Regions from separate parts of the Pseudoalteromonas sp. APC 3691 genome, predicted to be linked through region 1. Evidence: predicted binding sites of a transcription regulator. Region 1 holds the regulator's gene; the other holds the start of a gene.
The links. The regulator ArgR, encoded in region 1, controls arginine synthesis, uptake and breakdown. The targets are predictions, from matches to a motif close to ANTGAATANNTATTCANT.
Positions count from the first base shown of each region.

Region 2: a site for ArgR is predicted at 2,933-2,950, ahead of QL998_RS11205 (OadG family transporter subunit). Genes of this name have one in related genera too.

Region 1 covers NZ_JASDCB010000009.1:30,350-36,690, forward strand. The annotation lists gene rplU (50S ribosomal protein L21) at 1-17, opposite strand, end outside; gene ispB (octaprenyl diphosphate synthase) at 440-1,411, shown strand; gene mdh (malate dehydrogenase) at 1,498-2,430, opposite strand; gene argR (transcriptional regulator ArgR) at 2,656-3,123, shown strand; gene QL998_RS04830 (Dyp-type peroxidase) at 3,131-4,030, opposite strand; gene QL998_RS04835 (ABC transporter ATP-binding protein) at 4,079-5,128, opposite strand; gene QL998_RS04840 (iron ABC transporter permease) at 5,129-6,341, opposite strand, start outside.
Region 2 covers NZ_JASDCB010000030.1:6,188-12,528, forward strand. The annotation lists gene QL998_RS11180 (aspartate kinase) at 1-1,123, shown strand, start outside; gene csrA (carbon storage regulator CsrA) at 1,215-1,406, shown strand; gene QL998_RS11190 (YcxB family protein) at 1,456-1,923, opposite strand; gene QL998_RS11195 (hypothetical protein) at 2,056-2,247, opposite strand; gene QL998_RS11200 (DUF1328 family protein) at 2,304-2,477, opposite strand; gene QL998_RS11205 (OadG family transporter subunit) at 2,996-3,238, shown strand; gene oadA (sodium-extruding oxaloacetate decarboxylase subunit alpha) at 3,250-5,031, shown strand; gene QL998_RS11215 (sodium ion-translocating decarboxylase subunit beta) at 5,045-6,175, shown strand; gene QL998_RS11220 (aldo/keto reductase) at 6,311-6,341, shown strand, end outside.

The DNA of each region.
Region 1 (6,341 bases):
TGGAAAACCGCGTACATAATTAACTCCGTCTGTGCACCCTCAAATCGGCGCAACTAAAATATTCTTCGATAGGGCGCGAAGTTTACGCTAACGCGAAATAACTAGCAAGCCTATTTTGTAATTAAAATGAATAAAAAGTAGCTGCTTTGAGAGCAATTCAATATTTACCCCATTTTATATTAATTAGCCCTTTTGCCAAGCGCTTTTTAACTCTTAGTCAAAATAAACTAATGTACTCAAATATGACCCTCACAGCTTAATATCTAAGCACACCACAAACTGCATATTGATTATCAATTAATCAGTTATCTTGGCCAATTCAGTCTAAATTAAGTACTTTAATAGTGTTTTTTCAATCAATCGTCACAAAATATCGAGCTAGTGCATTTTTTGTTGTACAATCTGCGCCGTTCACACATAAAAATTGGCTCGGAGATCAATGGATATAAAAGCTATCCAGGCGTTAATCGAAAGCGATATGAATGACGTCAATCAACTTATACATGCGCAAATGCGCTCAGATGTGGCGTTAGTTAATCAGCTTGGTTTATATATAGTTAGCAGTGGCGGCAAACGCGTTCGTCCAATGCTGGCAATTTTAGCAGCCAAAGCGCTCGGTTATCAGGGTAAAGATCACATAACACTTGCAGCAATTGTTGAGTTTATTCATACAGCAACGCTATTGCATGATGATGTTGTAGATGAATCAAACTTACGACGTGGCACGCCTACAGCAAATGCTGAATTTGGTAATGCTGCTAGCGTATTGGTTGGTGACTTTATTTACACTCGTTCATTTCAGCTTATGGTTGGCCTTGGCAAAATGCAGGTTATGCAAGTACTTGCCGATGCAACAAACATTATTGCTGAAGGTGAAGTATTGCAGTTAATGAACTGCAACGACCCAGATACGACCGAAGCCAGTTATATGCAGGTTATTTACTCTAAAACAGCTAAGTTGTTTGAAGCAGCGACAGGGCTTGCTGCCATTATTACTGAGCAAGATCAAAGTACTCTCGATGCACTAAACCTGTACGGTATGCATTTAGGTACTGCATTTCAGTTAGTGGATGACGTACTTGATTACAATGCAGATGCTGAGCAGTTGGGTAAAAATATTGGTGATGATTTAGCTGAAGGCAAACCAACGCTTCCACTTATTTATGCCATGCAACATGGTAGCGAGCAGCAAACACAGCTTATTCGTGATGCAATAGAGCACTGTAATGGTATGGAGCATTTAGAAGAAATTTTATCGGCACTAAAGCAAACTAATGCGCTTGAATTTACAATGCAAAAAGCAGAGCTTGAAGCTGACAAAGCTATTGCGTGTTTAGACTTTTTAGCTGAGTCTGACTATAAGCAAGCACTCATAAGCCTTGCTCGTATTGCGGTTGACCGCGACCACTAGTTTTAACTAGTTACACAGTGTGACATTAATTCTGAGTAATAAAAAAGCCTGCAAATGCAGGCTTTTTTGTTATTCTACTTTGGCTATTACGCCATGAAATCAACACCTTCTTTGATGTCTTTTTTCAGTGTTTCAAGCATGTCATTTTTTGCTTTTGTTTCAAATGCGCTTAGTTCGCCGTAAGAAAGAATTTCTTCTACGCCGTTTTTACCTAAACGTACTGGATGTGCAAAGTACTCTGCATCGCCATTTTCAACAGCAACGTAAGCGTAATCTACAACTTCTTCACCCTGTAGGCCTTTAACTAAAGACATACAAAAACGAGCTGCAGCAGCACCCATAGATAGCGTAGCTGAACCACCGCCTGCTTTAGCATTTACAACTTCAGTACCCGCATTTTGGATACGTGGAGTAAGTGCAGCAACTTCTTCATCAGTGAAAGAAACACCTTCAACTTGAGAAAGTAGAGGAAGAATAGTTGTGCCTGAGTGACCACCAATTACTGGTACTTTCACAGTTGCTACGTCTACGCCTTTAAGTTCAGCAACAAATGCTTCTGAACGAATAACGTCAAGCGTAGTAATACCGAATACGCGTTTAGCGTCGTAAGTACCTGCTTTTTTGAATACTTCAGCAACGATTGGAACTGTGCCATTTACTGGGTTAGTAATAATACCTACTAACGCTTTAGGACAGCTAGCAACAATGCCTTCTGCTAAAGTTTTGATGATACCAGCATTTACATTAAATAAATCAGCACGATCCATACCTGGTTTACGTGGCATACCCGCTGGGATAAGAACGATGTCAGAACCTTCAAGCGCTTTGTTTAATTCGTCTGCGCCAAAGCCTGCTACTTTAACATCTGTTGGGATGTGAGAAAGGTCAACCGCAACACCTGGTACTACTGGTGCAACATCATAAAGTGATAATTCAGAGCCAGCTGGTAAGCCTGTTTTTAATAATAAAGACAACGCTTGGCCGATACCGCCTGCAGCACCTAATACAGCAACTTTCATTGGAATTCTCCGTAATTTGAGGTAGGAAACATTTGTGGCTCTTAAGATAATGAAATTAGCGACTAAAAACAAATTTATCCTGTCTATTTCAAGTATATTTTCGACCATAGTCGTAAACTTTTGTGATTTAACGCATCAAACTGGCAAGTTAACTAAACAACTGCTGCATAATTATTCATTTTTGTGTAGAATTTGCGGCATAAATAACAAAAACGAATAAAGACTATGCAACCACAAGATAAACAAGAAGCACTGGTAAAAGCATTTAAATCACTATTAAAAGAAGAAAATTTTGGCTCTCAAGGCGAAATAGTTGATGCGTTAAAAGATCAAGGTTTTGACAATATAAGCCAAAGTAAAGTATCACGCATGTTAAGTAAATTTGGCGCTGTACGCACACGCAATGCCAAACAAGAAATGGTTTACTGCTTACCTGCTGAAATGGGTGTGCCTACGGCTAAAAGCCCATTACGCCAATTAGTAATCGACATTATGCACAACGAAATGATGATCATCATTCGTACCAGCCCAGGTGCTGCTCAGCTTATTGCACGTTTATTAGATTCATTAGGTAAAGCAGATGGCGTACTAGGAACTATTGCCGGCGATGACACTATTTTTATCGCTCCTGCTAAAATATCTGAAATAGATGTAACTCTTGAACGCGTTCGCATTTTATTTGATACGGTTTAATAGCAAATTAAATTTGTTTTAAAAACCCTATTGAAGGTGCAAAGAAAGTAGAGCCCATATCGGCTTGAGTAAAATCAAGCCAGTGGTCGTAGCAATCCCCTTCCCCTAAACGACTATTAAGTACTTTTTCAAACGCGGTGCCCGTACAAGCGCATGTAATTGATAACATTCCCTGCTCATACACGTCGCCATAAGGCATGCTTTGATTTAATAGTAGCGGTTGTCCGTCTCCGTCTTTTAGCTCACTTCGCGAAGCATGGCTGGTTTCGATCGCTGGGGTAATTAGCGTGTTATCAAGACGCGTACGTCCCATTATTTGCTCTTGCTCACTCAATGATAAATGCTGCCACATAGTTAAATCATGTTTATAACGCTGAACATGAATATAACTCCCCTGATCTTCAAAGCTACCAGGGTTGCTGATTAAAGCCGTAGCGCGCTTTTTTCTTCCATGTGCGGTGTCGCCACCATAAATAAAACCGTTAAAATCACGACCATCTAAAAAGCGAAAATTCCGAATTTGCTCCACCAGCTCAACATCGGGGGCAAATAATTTTAAAATTTGCAGCGCAAATAAATGGTTAACATCTTCACGGTCAGAGCGAATTTGCACAAATAAATCACACGGTTGTACACTCATTTGGTGATCGCTATGGGTTATATTGGGAAAGCTCTGTAATTCGCTTGGAATGTATTCAGGGAGGATATGCGGCCAGTATTGCGCACCAATAGCAACCATACAAGAGAGCATTGATTCTGAAAATTGATCGCTAAACTCTTCTTCTATAGCGCTTACTTGTTTTAACTTTGCGCGAAGTGATTCGTCTTGACCATCAAACACATTAAAAAATAAGTGCAAACCGTGTAAGTTTGCTTCAGCACAAATCCCTGATTGCGCTTGCGCCATTGTTATTCCTTAGTTTTACAGATAAAAACACAGCGAATAACAAATTAATTACGATTCGAAAAAATTCACCGTGTGAGGTTTTATTTTTATTATAACCTGATCATTATTTTCAAATGACTGGCCATATTGTGCAGCAACTTCAATTTCTTGTTCATCAATAACAAGCGAATAAACATACGCCGAACCAATAAAGCGACGACTTATGATTGTAGCTCGCTTGCTGAATTTGTCACTTTGGTTATCTGCCACTAATTCTATTTGATGAGGGCGCACATATATAAGCCCTGCACTTACATTATGCTTACTCTCAACATAAGATTCGACTAAACCAAATGGTGTTTTATATTCAGTTGCGGTTAACACTTCTGCGCTTAAGTATATGCCCTGACCCAGAAACTCTGCAACCTCCTTTGAACATGGAGCTGCAAAAAGCTGCTCAGGCGTGCCTTGTTGCTCAATTTTACCGCGATGCATAATGGCAAGTGTATCTGAAAACGCAAACGCCTCTTCTTTTGAGTGTGAAACAAACACAGCAGATACTTGAGTTGCCTTAATAATTCGACGTATATCGGCAATTAATTCAAAGCGTACTTGTGTGTCGATGTTTGAAAAAGGCTCATCAAGGAGTAATAAACTAGGTTTATAAGCTAATGCACGAGCTATAGCGACGCGTTGCTGTTGGCCACCCGATAACTGATGTGGAAACCTGTCAGCACATCCAATTAAATGCACAAGCTTAAGCATTTCATCAACGCGTTGCTGCTTTTGAGCTTTGCTCATATTACCAAGCCCGAATGCAATATTATTTGCCACCGTTAAATGCGGAAACAACGCATAATCTTGAAACATCATGCCGATGTTACGATGCTCAGGTGAGACAAAAGATTGCTCATCACTCACTAATTTACCGTCTATAAAAATAGACCCTTGCTTGGCTTCAATTAAACCTGCAATCGCCTTTAATGTGGTTGTTTTGCCGCATCCACTCGCCCCGAGTAGACAAACAATTTCATCTTTACCCACTGTTAAATCTAAATCGTGAATAACCTTTGTGCCGTTATAGTGATAGCTCACGCCTTGTAAAATTAAACTACTCATTTAACTACGCTGCTCCATAGAACGATTAATAAAATACAAAGGAATAAACCCAACAATAACAATAAATAATGCAGATATTGAAGCAAGCTCTAATTGCTCATCACTCACATACTGAAATACATGAGTAGCTAAGCTTTCAAAATTAAACGGTCTGAGCAATAGCGCAGCTGGCAACTCTTTCATACATTCAATAAATACCAATAAGGCAGCAGTGAGTAACCCTCTTCGCAGTAAAGGTAGATGCACTAAACGCAGCGTTTGCCCTTGGCTTTTACCCATTGATTGGCTTGCCATATCAAGTGATGGACTAATACGTAAAAAACTCGACTCAATTGCTCCGTGTGCAATGGCGTAAAACCTAACAATATAAGCAATAATAATAGTAAGAATGCTACCTGTAAGTAGTAAGCCAATGTCTAAGTTATACTTCTCGAGCGCTGTGTTAATGGTGTTCTCTAATAATGTAAGAGGTAATAAAACCGCAATAGCGAGTACAGTTCCTGGCAGCGCATAGCCTGTGCTTGCTAAACGACCAGGAATAAGCGGATACGTTTGCTTTGCAACACGCTGATAAAAAACCACAAAAACACTCAATGTAATGGTTATAACACTTACAACTCCCGCCACCTTTAAACTTTGCCAAGCGTAACTAAAAAACTCTACATCCCATGCTTTATCAAAGTAGGTAATGGCATAATTTATAAGTACTGCAATAGGAATTACAAAAGCGATAAGTAAAATAAAGCTACAAAATCCCGTTGCGAGCCAAGCAGACTTTCCTTTTAATACATAGAGAGATTCACTATTTACACTTGATTGTCGCTCAAATACCGCTTGGTTTCGGCGACTAAAACGCTCTGCCATTAATGCTAAAAATAACAGAAGTAACATCACACCCGATATTTTAGCGGCCGCTGTAAGTGAGTAATAACCAAACCACGTATCGTATACGGCGGTTGTTAATGTACTTACGGCAAAATAACTCACTGTTGCAAAGTCGGCCATGGTTTCCATACTAATAAGTGCAAGGGCCGCCACAATTGCCCCACGAGAGAGTACTAAGCTGACTTTAAAAAAGCTTTGCCCAGGAGATAGCCCCATTAACTGACTAGCTTGTACTAATTTGAATGACTGCTCGCGAAGGGCTGTTTTAAAAATTAAAAATAAATACGGGTAAAGTACCAAGGCAATCATAACTATGGCGCCGGGTAAT
Region 2 (6,341 bases), on a different contig from region 1:
AGGACATCAAGTGGTTGTGGTGCTCTCGGCTATGTCGGGAGAAACCAACCGCTTAATTAATCTCGCCAAACAAATCGATACTCGCCCGAGTAGCCGTGAACTAGATGTACTAATTAGCACCGGAGAGCAGGTTTCTGTATCACTACTTGCTATGGCTATTATAAAACGTGGCCACTCTGCTGTGAGCCTATTAGCCGATCAAGTCAATATTTTAACCGATAACATGTTTGGTAAAGCTCGTATTGCAGAGGTTGCTGCTACGCGTTTAAAGCATGAGCTTGAGCATAATCGGATTGCTATTATTGCTGGGTTTCAGGGGCGTGATGTTGAGGGCAACATTACAACGCTTGGGCGCGGCGGCACCGATACATCGGCTGTAGAAATAGCAGCGGCTATAAAAGCTGACGAATGCCAGATCTATACAGACGTTGACGGCGTATATACTACAGATCCTCGTGTTGAACCTAACGCGCGCAGAATGAGCCAAGTTACCTTTGCCGAAATGCTAGAGCTGGCAAGTTTAGGGGCGAAAGTTTTGCATATTCGCTCAGTAGAAGCCGCAGGAAAACATAATGTGCCACTTAGGGTGCTTTCGAGCTTTAATCCCGATGAAGGTACATTAATAAGTTTTGAGGAGAACGATATGCCAAGCAAGGTTGTATCGGGGATTGCGTTTAATCGTGACGAATGTTTAATTAAGGTACAAGGTGTGCCAACGGGCACGCAATATCTTTCAAAAATATTGAAACTTTTTGCCGAAAATGGCATCGAAATAGATATGATTAATCAAGTTAATCATAACTTTGAAAAAATAGACTATGCCTTTACTGTGCACTCGAATGATTATCTGCAAGCACTTGAATTATTGAGTGAAGATCAAACTCAGCTCGGTGCTCAAAATATAAGCGGATTGCAAGCAGTAGCTAAAGTTTCTGCTGTTGGCATGGGTATGAAATCACATTCTGGTGTCGCTAGTTTATTTTTTGATGCATTAGCGCAGGAAAATATTAATGTGGTTTTAGTCTCGACTTCAGAGATTAAAATTTCAGTTTTAATAGATGAAAAGTACCTAGAGTTGGCTGTTCGTGCATTACACAAAGCATTTTTAACAGAAAATGGATAGATTGCGAGTTTTTACTTACTTTTCAGTCTAATTTTCATTAGTATGTTTAAGCGGAATCTTATAATTTTTATTGGAACATGGGAGCAAGAGAATGCTAATACTAACTCGTAGAGTAGGTGAAACCCTAATGATTGGTGACGAAGTAACAGTTACTGTTCTAGGTGTTAAAGGAAATCAAGTTCGAATCGGTGTTAATGCACCAAAAGACGTATCAGTGCATCGTGAAGAGATTTACATGCGCATACAAGCTGAAAAGTCGAACCCTAATCCGGGCAATGCTTAATCAACACGTATACGTAGTTGAGTAATTAACTCAACTAGTCAAAAGCCACTCACTGAGTGGCTTTTTTGTTTATAAAAGCGAGTGTTTCTGGGGTTAATATTTGTCTTGAAATATACTGCATGCCGCTTTTATTTTTAATAATAATACCTTGCTGCGTATCTATTACTTCGCTTATGTCTTGCCAAGTTAGCTGAAAGCTTTTGTAATGATTAGCTGATTTAATACCTTCTTCATCAAAGGTAAGTGTTACTTCTGAGCCTGATGCTCTGCTGAGCATTTGTCTGGTTACCCACCAAGGTCTGCGATAGTAAAAAGCGACGCACTCTAGTACACCTAGCATGATCATAAACGATCCTAAGTAATGATCGTTTAAAACATAAATGCCAAATAAACCAAGCGCAACCAGTAGTACAAGTAAAAAGTACTTAGGTTTGGCGCGTTTACTGTACGGGAGTGACTCATCAAAGCACTCATAAAAGTAGGGTTTATCTAGCGTGTAGGTTGTTGTAAATGCCATATTGCCTTGCTTTAAATATCGTTTTTTTTATTTTAACAAGCTAACCGCTAAATGAGCAGCTTTATAGTCAGTGATTTTATTACAGACACAAAAAAACGGCCCTAAGGCCGTTTTTTAGCGATAAAAGAAGAATTAACAGTTAGTTTCTTCAGCGTTTACGCCTTCTTTAACATTTTCACATGCATCTTCTACTTTGTTTTGCACGTCAGTTACTGCTTCGTCAATACGTTCGCCTGCGTCTTCTGCATGGTTGTCTTCACAACCCATGATGAAAAAACTTGCGAATAGACCGATTAGTGCTGCTTTTACAGTTGTTGAATTCATAATGTAATTCCTTGTAAGTATTAATTAAATTTTAGTGTGTTAGTTGAATGCTTTATCTACCTGGGCGATTTACCACGTAGTGCACCTGAAACTAATGAAATCACTAAAAGTACTAAAAAGATAAAAAATATAATTTTTGCTATACCAGCTGCGGCACCTGCGATGCCACCAAAACCTAACACTGCAGCGATTAAAGCAATAACTAAAAATGTAATTGTCCAGCGTAACATTGTTTTCTCCTTGGTTATCAAATTTGCTCATAATAACTAATGCCAGTTACATGCCAAAGTTTATTTTTTATTAATATCAATAGCTTATGTTTTTTGGTTATGTTTTTAGTTATTTGTTAGTTAGTAACTTTTACGCTTTGTTATGTAAGTTATTCACACTGTTACAAATTGCTGGCAAAAATCCACTGAGAATATTTTTTTGGTAAGACCAATTAACAATTAGTGTGTGTTTTTGTACTTATTATAAAGTTTGGTGTGTATTTTTATTAAGTTGAATAGTTAATTAACAACTTCTATATAACTATTAGCTATAGTCGTTATTTCCTACGTGTATTATATGGCGTATGGTTGCTGGGTTATGGCATGTAAATAAGTTGAGTGTTATGTTGTTTATAGTTTAATTGGTTTTACCAATTTACAAGATGTAGACAAAGCGACTAGTTTTGTTATCATCCAGTGAATAAATATTTAATTAAATCGATTTTTTATTTTCGATATGGGTTTCAAGGGGGAGAAAAATGGATATAGGTGCTCTACTCACAACGGCTGGTAGCTTAATGCTAACTGGTATGGTTGGGGTGTTTGTATTTCTGTCGATATTAATTGGTGCAGTAACGCTTATGTCTAATTTGGTGACGCGCTTTAGCGAACCAGAGGCATCACCAGCTAAATCACCGTCTTTTAAATCTCAAGGTGTGCCTAATGAGCACATCGCTGCTATTAGTGCTGCCATTGCTCAGTACAAATCAAATAACAAATAAGGGGCACACACATGGCTAAATTAAAATTAACAGAATTGGTATTACGCGATGCGCACCAATCATTGCTCGCAACACGTATGCGCCTAGACGATATGCTACCTATTGCTAGCAAGCTAGATGATGCAGGTTATTGGTCTATTGAATCGTGGGGCGGTGCTACATTTGATTCGTGTATTCGTTATTTAGGCGAAGATCCTTGGGAGCGTATTCGTGCGCTTAAAAAAGCGATGCCTAATACTAAACAACAAATGCTATTACGCGGTCAAAATCTATTGGGTTACCGCCATTACGCTGATGACGTAGTTGAAAAATTTGTAGAACGCGCACATAAAAATGGCGTTGACGTATTTCGTATATTCGATGCAATGAACGATGTACGCAACCTTGAAACAGCTATTAAAGCGGCTATAAAAGTAGGCGCACATGCTCAAGGTACTATTTCGTACACAGTTAGCCCTGTTCATACGCTTGAAATGTGGCTGACTCTTGCTAAGCAATTAGAAGATTTAGGTTGTCACTCAATTTGTATTAAAGACATGGCGGGTTTATTAAAGCCATACGATGCTGAAAAACTAATTAAAGCACTTAAAGGAACTGTATCGGTTCCTATTGCTATGCAGTGCCATGCTACAACTGGTTTAAGTACTGCGACTTATCAAAAAGCGATTGATGCAGGCATTGATATGCTTGATACCGCTATTTCATCTATGAGTATGACTTACGGACACACTGCTACTGAAACTATTGTATCGATAGTTGAAGGTACCGAGCGCGATACTGACCTTGATTTAAATCACCTAGAAGAAATTGCTGCTTACTTTAGAGATGTACGTAAAAAATATGCGGCATTTGAAGGTAGCTTAAAAGGGGTTGATGGTCGTATTTTACTAGCTCAAGTACCTGGTGGCATGCTTACAAACATGGAAAACCAACTTAAAGAGCAAGGCGCGGCAGATAAGCTTAATGAAGTTTTACTTGAGATCCCACGTGTACGTGAAGATCTTGGCTTTTTACCTTTAGTAACACCCACGTCGCAAATTGTAGGTACTCAAGCTGTACTTAACGTGCTAACCGGTGAGCGTTATAAAACAATTACTAAAGAAACTGCTGGCGTATTAAAAGGTGAATATGGCTTAACACCAGCACCAATGAATAAAGAGCTACAAGAGCGTGTGCTTGATGGAGCTGAGGTTATTACTTGTCGCCCTGCAGATAACATTGCACCAGAGCTTGCAACGCTTGAAGCTGAATTATTAAAAGAAGCGCAAGAGCAAGGTTTAACACTTGCTGATGATCAAATTGATGATGTACTAACTTATGCATTGTTTCCACAAGTTGGTTTGAAGTTTATTAAAAACCGCAACAACCCAGGTGCATTTGAGCCTATTCCTACCGTTGAAGATAAGAGCAATAAGGCAGCACCAAAATCGGGATCAAATAATAACAGCGTTAAAGCTGAGCAATACAGCGTAAAAGTAGATGGTAAAGTTTACGACGTAGTAGTGGCGCAAGGTGGTGAACTTAAAGAAGTAACCTTAAAAGACTCTGAGCACATTCCCCAGTCGGCTTCGGTAGCATCAGGCGAAACGCTTAACGCACCTCTAGCCGGTAATATTTTTAAGATTAAAGTAAAAGCTGGGCAGGTTGTTAACGAGGGCGATGTAGTGATTATTATGGAAGCCATGAAAATGGAAACTGAAATACGCGCTACGCATACCGGAACAATTGCTGAAGTGTTAGTTAGTGAAGGCGATGCTGTAACTACCGGCGACGCTATGATTGCATTAGCTTAGGAGTAAATAGAGGATGGAAGGTATTTTAAACCTCTGGAATGCGACAGGCATTGCTAACTTTACAATCCCATCGTTAATAATGATTACGGTAGGGTGTTTATTACTGTTTTTAGCGATAGCTAAAGGCTTTGAACCACTATTATTACTACCTATTGGTTTTGGTGCGATTTTAACAAATGTACCAGTGGCAGGTTTGTCAGACCCTGGTGGGCTTTTGTACTACGTTTATTATGTGGGTATTGATACGGGAATTTTTCCGTTATTGATATTTATGGGAGTAGGGGCGCTAACCGATTTTAGTGCGCTTATTGCTAATCCACGTATGTTGCTATTAGGTGCGGCTGCACAGTTTGGTATTTTTGCGACTCTGTTTGGCGCGATATTATTAAACTATGTGCCAGGCTTTGAGTTTACTTTACAGGATGCATCGGCTATTGCGATTATAGGTGGAGCAGATGGACCTACTGCAATATTTTTAGCGTCAAAACTGGCACCAGATTTACTTGGTGCAATAGCGGTAGCCGCATACTCATACATGGCACTTGTGCCAATTATTCAGCCGCCAATTATGCGTGCGTTAACAACACCAGAAGAACGTAAAATAAAAATGCCAGAGCTTCGTAAAGTATCTAAAAAGGAAAAGATTATTTTCCCTCTTATGGTGCTTAGCTTAACGGCTATGTTTTTACCGGCTGCTATACCGCTGGTAGGTATGTTTTGTTTAGGTAACTTAATGCGAGAGTCAGGTGTTGTTGATAGATTAAGTAACAGTGCTCAAAACGAAATCATCAATGTTACAACTATATTTTTAGGCTTAGCTGTAGGCTCAAAGCTTGCTGCAGATAAGTTTTTAACTGTTGAGACGATTGGTATTTTAGTACTTGGCGCACTCGCGTTTGCAATTGGTACGGCATCTGGCGTATTTATGGCAAAAGGACTTAATCGCATATCTAAAACACCTATAAACCCATTAATAGGGGCGGCAGGTGTATCGGCTGTGCCAATGGCGGCACGAGTAGTAAACAAAGTAGGCCTTGAAAGTAACCCTCATAACTTTTTACTTATGCATGCAATGGGACCAAATGTTGCGGGCGTTCTTGGTAGTGCAGTTGCTGCGGGTATTTTATTAGCACTTGTTGGTTAAATTAATTTTAATCAAACCGATTAGCGCAGTTTACTGCGCTTTTTATTGTTCTTAATTTCTTCGCCGCTAAATGGTTTCTTGTTCAGCGCTTTTTGTTTACAGTAACAGCTCTTCAAAATTTTAAGGATAGTTATCATGCTTCACACACCTTTAGCAAAGCACTTAC